DNA from 2 places in the Clostridium sp. OM05-6BH genome. Region 1 is predicted to be linked to the other one. Evidence: riboswitches for the same ligand, from Rfam matches in the RefSeq annotation. Region 1 holds a riboswitch; the other holds the start of a gene.
What was found. A riboswitch is a leader RNA that binds a small molecule or an ion and turns the genes downstream of it on or off. The one in region 1 is predicted to bind thiamine pyrophosphate.
Positions count from the first base shown of each region.

Region 2: linked by a shared signal. The riboswitch ahead of thiC (phosphomethylpyrimidine synthase ThiC) and the one ahead of thiS (sulfur carrier protein ThiS) in region 1 are both predicted to bind thiamine pyrophosphate.

Region 1 covers NZ_QULH01000001.1:208,842-213,132, forward strand. The annotation lists gene thiH (2-iminoacetate synthase ThiH) at 1-86, opposite strand, end outside; gene DXB73_RS00970 (thiazole synthase) at 213-983, opposite strand; gene thiF (thiamine biosynthesis protein ThiF) at 1,147-1,803, opposite strand; gene thiS (sulfur carrier protein ThiS) at 1,808-2,002, opposite strand; TPP riboswitch at 2,128-2,237, opposite strand; gene DXB73_RS00985 (hypothetical protein) at 2,363-3,652, opposite strand; gene DXB73_RS00990 (RQC-minor-1 family DNA-binding protein) at 3,688-4,278, opposite strand.
Region 2 covers NZ_QULH01000003.1:220,718-225,008, reverse strand. The annotation lists gene DXB73_RS05140 (HAD family phosphatase) at 10-663, shown strand; gene DXB73_RS05135 (hydroxymethylpyrimidine/phosphomethylpyrimidine kinase) at 653-1,543, opposite strand; gene thiC (phosphomethylpyrimidine synthase ThiC) at 1,717-3,024, opposite strand; TPP riboswitch at 3,175-3,284, opposite strand; gene DXB73_RS05125 (hypothetical protein) at 3,481-3,930, shown strand; gene DXB73_RS05120 (Lrp/AsnC family transcriptional regulator) at 4,109-4,291, shown strand, end outside.

The DNA.
Region 1 (4,291 bases):
GAAGAAGGATCTGTCTCAAGACGGTGCTTTACCGCAAGAGCCTCCGGGGAAAGATACTCAGAATCTACTAAAAATTGATTTTCCATTTTATATTCCTTTCCTATATAGGATTATGGTGTCAATAGTCCCTTTCTATGATAGGATTATGGTGTCTATAGTCCCTTTCTATGATAGAGCTATTCAAACTTTTTGACACCTTAATCTGTATCGCCTTAGTCGCGCAAAAATCCGGTCAACGGATCGGAAGCAGATGCACCACGCGTCAATACCCTTCCAATTCCCGCCAGATATGCTTTTCTTCCGGCCTCGATCGCTGCCTTGAACGCAGATGCCATCATTGGCAGATCTCCTGCGGTTGCAAGTGCTGTATTTGCCATGATCGCCGCTGCACCCATTTCCATTGCTTCACACGCCTGCGATGGTTTTCCAATACCGGCATCTACAATGATCGGAAGGTCGATCTCATCGATCAATATCTGAATAAACTCCTTCGTAGCCAATCCTTTGTTGGATCCAATCGGTGAAGCCAACGGCATCACGCAAGATGCACCGGCGTTCACAAGATCCCTAGCCGTATTGAGGTCCGGATACATATATGGCATAACCACAAATCCTTCTTTCGCAAGAATTTCTGTTGCACGGATCGTTTCCTGATTGTCCGGCAATAAATACTTCGAGTCGCGCATGATCTCTACTTTAACAAAATCGCCACAGCCCAGTTCACGCGCCAAACGTGCAATACGAATGGCTTCCTCAGCCGTTCTGGCGCCACTGGTATTCGGCAATAACGTTATCCCTTCCGGAATGTAATCCAAAATATTTTCCTGCTCTTTCGTATTGGCACGACGCACTGCAAGCGTAATGATCTCCGCTCCGGCGTCTTTTACTGCCGCCTCGATCAACTTCATGGAATATTTTCCAGAACCTAAAATAAAACGAGAATTGAACTCGTGTCCACCAATTACTAATTTGTCATTTTTCATGATAATCTCCATTTCTGTTGTATGTGTCATTTATTTGGCTGCTTCTTTCCGTTGTGAAACCAGCGTCTGATTTTGGCCGGCTGCTTCTTTCCATTGTGAAACCAGCGTCTGTTTTTGGCCGGCTGCTTCTTTCCGTTGTGAAACCAACCTTTTAGTTTGCTGTCTACTGCTCCTTTGCGAGGATGCGCAGGATCGTATGTGCCTGATGTGCCGCACAGATCATCACTCTGGACGCCACTAATCCAACGCCGTCCGCAACATCACTGCATCCATCACCGCACAAATAAAAATGCTCCGTCAATTTCCGCGTCCGGATCATATTAGGATCCCCAAATCCCGCCATACCGGAGTCCGCCACAAAATACTTTTGTGGAAACTGCTCCAACACGAGGTTCGTAAGCATTGCCTTCGCTTCCGGATTGTCAAACGCTTCACATACAATGTCCGCCTCCTGCAAAAGAGCAACCGCATTTTCCGTTGTAATGCGCACAGTATGTATCTCCGTATCAATATAAGGATTGATCTCCCGCAGATTCTGTACCATCGCCTCTGTCTTGGGCATTCCGATCTGCGTGATCTTGTACTGCTGACGGTGAAGATTCGTAATATCCACGCAGTCAAAATCCATCAAGATCAATTTACCAATACCGGCACGCGCCAATGCGGTCGCTATGTTCGAGCCAAGTCCGCCCAATCCACAAACAGCAACTGTTGCAGCCGAAAATGCTTTCTGCCGTTCCTCTCCATGGCGCATCGTGAGCGCCGCCATCCATTCTTCCTTTGTGGAGATAGCAGAGCTCTGTTCCCTGTTCATCGACATTTCATCAACCACCTCCTACAAAGCTGACAACTTCTATGCTGTCTTCATCCTGCAAAACCACATCATCATATTGCGATTTAAAAACAATTTCTCCATTGCGCTCTACCGCAATTCGCTTTGGATCATACTCTGTTGTTGTCAGATATTCAGAAATTGTCTTTCCTGCAAGATCTAACAACTCACCATTTACTTTTACCATGCTTCTCCTCCTCTGTTGGTAATGGATCCTAGTGCCAAAATCCACTGACACTTTAATCCAATAATGAAAACAAGAAGTTTCCTATAAAGTAAAAAAACAGGAGACATCTGATGCCTCCTGCAAAAAATCTTCTTATCATGACTTCCTACGGCGGCATTATCCGCATCAGGTTAAAGGGTCGAAGTTTGAGCACTTCCTCTCAGCCTGCTATATTCAAGCTCCCCTGTTTTTATTATATTATGACCTTCGTATGCAAGATCAGGCCCCGTCATCCTCTGACAGGCACAATGCATATCGAACGACCTCAGTTATCATTATACACAAAAAAGAAATCAACGCAACGATAAATGAGAATATCTTTCAAAAATTTACTCTTTCTATACTCGCTGTTTTATTAGAGGACGTATCCGTGATCGGAAACGTCAACGCTCCCGCCAGAAATCCAACTATCAATATAATAATAACCGCCCATTTGGGAAATGCAGCGCCCTTATCCCGAATATGATCGCCAACCAGCGGATTGATCATTATCGCTGTGATCAAATAAATAATACCACTCACAATACCTGCATTTGCAAATCCTGCAATAGCGAAAAGCAGCACGAATACAGACAGAAACCAAAAAATAATATTATAGATCAATGTGGCAACCGAACTGAGCGTACTCAGATAACCTGCATTATCCACTCTCTGCTCTATGTGCGCGTTTCTTTCAGCTCGTTCTGCTTCGCTTTTGGTCTGCCAAACTGCCTTCTGCTCCGCTTGTATCCCTTTTAATGCATCCTCATACGCTGCACTTTGTGACATTCTTTGTGCATCTGTATTATTTAAATACTGCAAATACTGCTCATCCGACATTCCCCGCTGCTCTGGAGTGCGGTACATAGCCGGAATATCATATGTTGGTCTGTCGTTGATGGCGATCTGGAGCTCTGACTGCTTGGCCGCGATCTGCGCTTCGATCTCTTTCACAGACTGTTCCTCCTCCGGCTGCAAAAAGTGCGATGGAACAGGCATCTTAGCTAATTTGCCAAGCTGCGCAATAATACTCTGTGCTTCATTTCTGGCATTTACAAATGCAGCACTCGTTTGGTCTACTTGATTCGAGAGCAATACCACCTCTGACATAAAACCATCAATATTGACCATAACGCCCAGATGAGTACAGGTAGGTATCTGATCAGACACCGTAGTCCCGATGGTCTTTCCATCCATTTCGCCAAGCCCAACAGCCCCAACTGCTGCTCCAAGCGGTCCAAATAGCATGCCTCCGGCTACAGCGCCTCCTAAAGAGGCATGTTTCTTTGATTTGGTTTTGGAACTCTCCCGGGTGACAACACGGCAACCGGTCATCATGTTCATTTCCGCACCCCGAATGCTCGAAAATAAGACCGTTGTATTATTGATCTGTATTTTTCCTTCTGTCCGATTGACCCCAATTGATCCGCCAGCCAGGCTTTCCCATCTGTCATTGGCAATACGCGTAATTTCGCGAGTTCTCTTTTTAGACAGTGCCTCTCTCTCATGTTCAATCTTCTTGATCCGCTTATTATAGGCATTGTCACTATTCTTGTGAATTTTAGCAATCACTTTGCTTCGATATTTCGGATCGTTCACAAACTTATATAATTCTTTTTCTTCATTCGCCATTGTACTGTCCTCCATTAAAAAATCAAACTCATTTTCTATTCTGATAGGTTTGTTCTGTTTTTAATCGTAGTTTCAACATCTGTGATCCGTGCTGCAACTTTTTTCACTTCCATTCGTCTCCACGCTTCTAAGCAAGCTAGAAATTCATCTGTTCCTTCTGCCTCTATTTTGTCAAGCACACGCAAAACAACCTGTCTGTTTACTTCTTTTAATTCGAAAATGACACGAGCATGTTTTTCTTTTACATCCAAACAAAATCTTTGGTAAAGTTCTTCCGCAAATGTTTCCTTTTCTATCTCCCATCCTTGTTCGGAAAACACCAATAAAGGAAGTCGATAATCATACTTAATCCTGAGGTAATCTTTCTCAATCATCCAATCAACACATTTGCTAATATCATTTAGTTTTAGGCTATGATAATATCCATACGCCGGGCATTCATTCAGTTTGTATTCCAATATCTTTTTATCCTTTGAACCTTTTAATAGTTTGGCAAGCATGTTTCTCCCACCGGTAAAAATCAGTTCATCTGCACCTCTTAAAATCATCCGAATATCTTCCGGTGGCAAATCCTTAATTTCTCCTGCATCAAGAACAACCGGCACTCTGCGTATTTTTTTGCTCATTTGTTATCCTCTT
Region 2 (4,291 bases), on a different contig from region 1:
TTCTGAATCATGGATAGGAATGATATACGTAAAGTATTGGCGAAGGACGCAAAACTTTACATTTTTGATATGGATGGAACAATCTTGAATTCTATGGTAGAGTGGTTCCATCTTGGACGTAATTATTTGGTTGCGCAGGGAGTGGCGGTTCCGGATGATCTTGAGCAGCGGATAGAGACAATGACGATGGACGAATCGGCGGAATATTTTCAGTTGCTTGGAGTGGATAAATCTGTCCCGGAAATTAATGAAGGAATTTTTGCCTATATTCGAGAAAAATATCGTACGTCGATCCCGGCAAAGGAAGGAATGTTGGATTTGATCCGGAAACTGTCCCAAAAAGAGGATAGCATTCTTTGCATTTTGACGACATCGGAGCGAAAATGTGCAGAGATGGCAATGGAGAGATTGGGTGTATTGAACTGTTTTCGGGATATCTTTGACAGCGAGCAGATTGGCTTGAATAAACGCAGCGGAGCAATATATCAATGGGTATGCGAACATTATGATGTTGCACAAAAGGATACGATAATTTTTGAAGATGCAATATATGCAGTGAAAGCGGCAAAAGAAACGGACTGTTATGTATATGGTATGAAAGATTCTTCCAATAGCACGGTGTGGAATGAAATTTGTGAAATGGCAGATGATATTATTTGTTAATATTCCAACAGTGATTAAGAGGCCCGTTTCCGTGTCCAAGATCAAGTCCGGTAGACATTGCGCCACGGACATATTCTTTGGCTGAGTATACCGCATCGGGAAGTGTTTTGCCTAGACAAAGGGCACTTGCAATGGCAGAGGATAATGTACATCCGGTACCGTGTGTGTTCGTGCAGTTTATGCGGGAGGCGTGGAACCAATGAACAGTTCCATCGTAAAGCAGATCGTCTGCATTCCCGGTGGCATGTCCGCCTTTTAATAAAATAGCACATCCATAATGGCGGTACATGATTTGTGCCGCTTTTATCATGTCGTCAGCATTTGTTATCGCGCAAGGTTTTGGTAACGCATTGAAAATACGATTGCAGAGATATTCACTTTCGGGAATATTAGGGGTTATGAGCGTTGCCATTGGGAAAAGCTGTTCGGTCAGAACACGGATACCATCCTCGTCAAGTAAAGTTTTGCCACTGGTAGAAACAAGTACAGGGTCTATCACGATGGGGATAGTATTTGCATGAGATGGGATGGAAGAATTGGAAATAGCATTTTCGTGAGCTTGCAGGGAAGAAGGTGATTGCGTTGATGGTGAGAAAAAATCCTGTAGGATTTCGGCAACAGCAGTGGCAATCTGTCCATTTCCTAACATGCCAATCTTGATGGCGTTTGGGGTGATATCCGACAATACGGACATAAGCTGTGCAGATACGACATCAGCATTTATTAAATTGTTCTGTGTAACGCCAAGTGTGTTTTGTGCAGTCAGGGCAGTGATAACACTCATTCCATATACGCCATAGGCAGTCATTGTTTTTAGGTCGGCTTGAATACCTGCGCCGCCGCTGCAATCAGATCCTGCAATAGTAAGTGCTGTTTTCATAATCCCATCTTCCTTTCTCTTTCTACTGAAAATGTGGCCTTCGCATCTGATGTTTTGTATGCGAAGGCCAAAATATAATCATTATAATATATAGCGCAATAGTTGTAATTGCTTCATCCGGCAATAGTTAATATTACTGTGATCATTTATTCCGCAGCTATAACTGCCGTCGATTATTCGTCAAAAATGGATACGATCTCGCCATCCAAAATGCGGTTCATATTTTTGACTGCACAGAAGTTACCACACATAGAACAGGTATCTTCTTTTTCTGGTTTTGCACCTTCACGGTAAGCCTTTGCCTTTTCCGGATCGATAGACAGTTCAAAGGTTTTGTCCCAATCAAGATCATGACGTGCGGCGCCCATTGCGTCATCCCAGTCGCGTGCGCCCGGCAGTCCCTTGGCAATATCGGCAGCATGAGCAGCGATCTTGGAAGCGATAATTCCTTCTTTTACGTCGTTAAGATCCGGTAATCTAAGATGCTCGGCCGGTGTAACATAACACAGGAAAGATGCACCATAAGTAGCGGCGATCGCACCACCGATTGCGGAAGTGATGTGATCGTATCCCGGTGCAATATCAGTAACCAAAGGTCCTAATACATAGAATGGAGCACCTTTACAGATTGTTTTTTGAATTTCCATATTTGCCTTGATCTGGTTGAGCGGCATATGTCCCGGACCTTCGATCATTACCTGGACATCCTTTTCCCAAGCACGGGTTGTTAATTCGCCCAAAGTAATAAGTTCCTGAATCTGAGAAATGTCAGATGCATCTTTGAGGCAGCCCGGACGGCATGCATCACCGAGGCTCATCGTGACGTCGTACTCGCGGCAAATATCAAGAACTTCATCATAGTATTCATAAAATGGATTCTCTTGTCCGGTCATTTCCATCCAAGCGAAAATAATTGAACCGCCGCGGGAAACAATGTTCATCAGTCGCTTGTTACGCTTAAAACGGGCAGCAGTTTCTTTGTTGACACCGCAATGGATCGTCATAAAGTCAACGCCGTCTTCTGCGTGCATACGCACAATATCGAGCCATTCTTTAGCGGTGATGTCTTTTAATGCTTTGTGATAATAAACAACAGCATCATAAATTGGTACAGTACCGATCGTAGCCGGACATTCACTCGTCAGCTTGCGGCGGAATTTCTGTGTATCGCCGCAGGAGCTCAAGTCCATGATTGCTTCTGCACCCATGTCTACCGCACTTTTTACTTTTTCCATTTCCATGTCTAGGTCCGTCCAATCTCTGGAAGTTCCGAGATTTACGTTGATCTTGGTGCGTAAGCGGCTGCCGATACCGTTTGGCTTCAAGCATTTGTGATTTTTGTTGGCAGGAATAATAACCTGACCGAGAGCGATCAGCTCACGAAGTTCGTCTTCGGCAATGTGTTCGCTTGCTGCGACCGCTTTCATTTCCGGTGTGATGATGCCCTGTCTGGCAGCATCCATCTGTGTTGTATAACTCATAATTTCCTCCTTGTCTGAGGGGCTGCATTGGCAAAAATAATAGCTGGAGTTTCCTATTAAGCAAAAAAGCACCTCAAAAAGTATCTGAGGTGCTTATTATAAGCGAAAGTACATATAGTCTGAAACACATTTCGGATAGAATGTGTGCCTTATATATGGAATCCATCTCCCTACGCCGGTATTAGCCGGATCAGGTATATGGGTCGGAACAGGTCCCTCTCAGCATAGGAGTAATCTCCTTAGCTCCCCAGATTGTATTAGTAATAACATTTATCAGTATAAGGTGGTTTGGCAATTCTGTCAATCATCAACCATATAGAAAAGAGAATTGCGCACAGTACAGAAAAGAGAATTGCGCGTGGCATAGAAAAGTGATTTGTGGTATGATGAAAGAAGTTATTTGCAGGACAAAGATTGTGTTTATTGAGAGATAGCACATGGAAAGGAAAGATGCGTATGGCAGATTTTGCAAAGTTGACCCATGTTGCCAGTGAAGTAGAGGGAAATATGCTGGTAGGACGATTAAAAGATGCAGGATTGCAAGCTTTTGTGCAGCCATCAGTCAGTCCGGTGCAGGGCAAGCTGTATACGGGCGAGTTGGGAATGGTGGCTTCCGGTGCAGATGTTTGTGTTGCTGCAGAGCGCTTGGAAGAGGCGAAAGGCTTGCTAAATCAGTGGAATGCAATACAGCCGGATGAAGCAGAGCTTGCGGCAGAGTCTGAGGAGACCGGAGAAATTCCGCCGGAAATCTTAGAATATTTGGAAGAGATCACAAAGGACAAGCAGCAATCAAGGTTAAATAGTATGCTTTGGATGGGAAGATCCAAAATGATTGCACGCATTTGTGCGGGAATTATGTTTATCATGGCGGTGATCTGCATCATATTAAGCGTGACCATGCAGTGATTCAAATGAGGGCTGCCGATGTGCGATCGTGCAGTGATTCAAATGATGGATGTAAGTATAAAGAATCACTATCAATTGCCATGTTGAGCAGGGGCTGCGAAAGTGAATATAGTGATAGAAATTGTAATTCATAGCAACGGAAGAAATTGACAGAATATATGGGCATGGAGGTTTTGCGATGAAGAATAAGGAATTAGATCATGTAGATAGAGAAATATTGCGTATGCTGCAGGAAAATGCGAGAATGTCATTGAAAGACATTGCGGAAGCAGTGTTTTTGTCATCGCCTGCGGTATCGGTGCGCATTGACAATATGATTGAAGCTGGTTATATAGAGGGCTTTCACGCGACGGTTAATCCG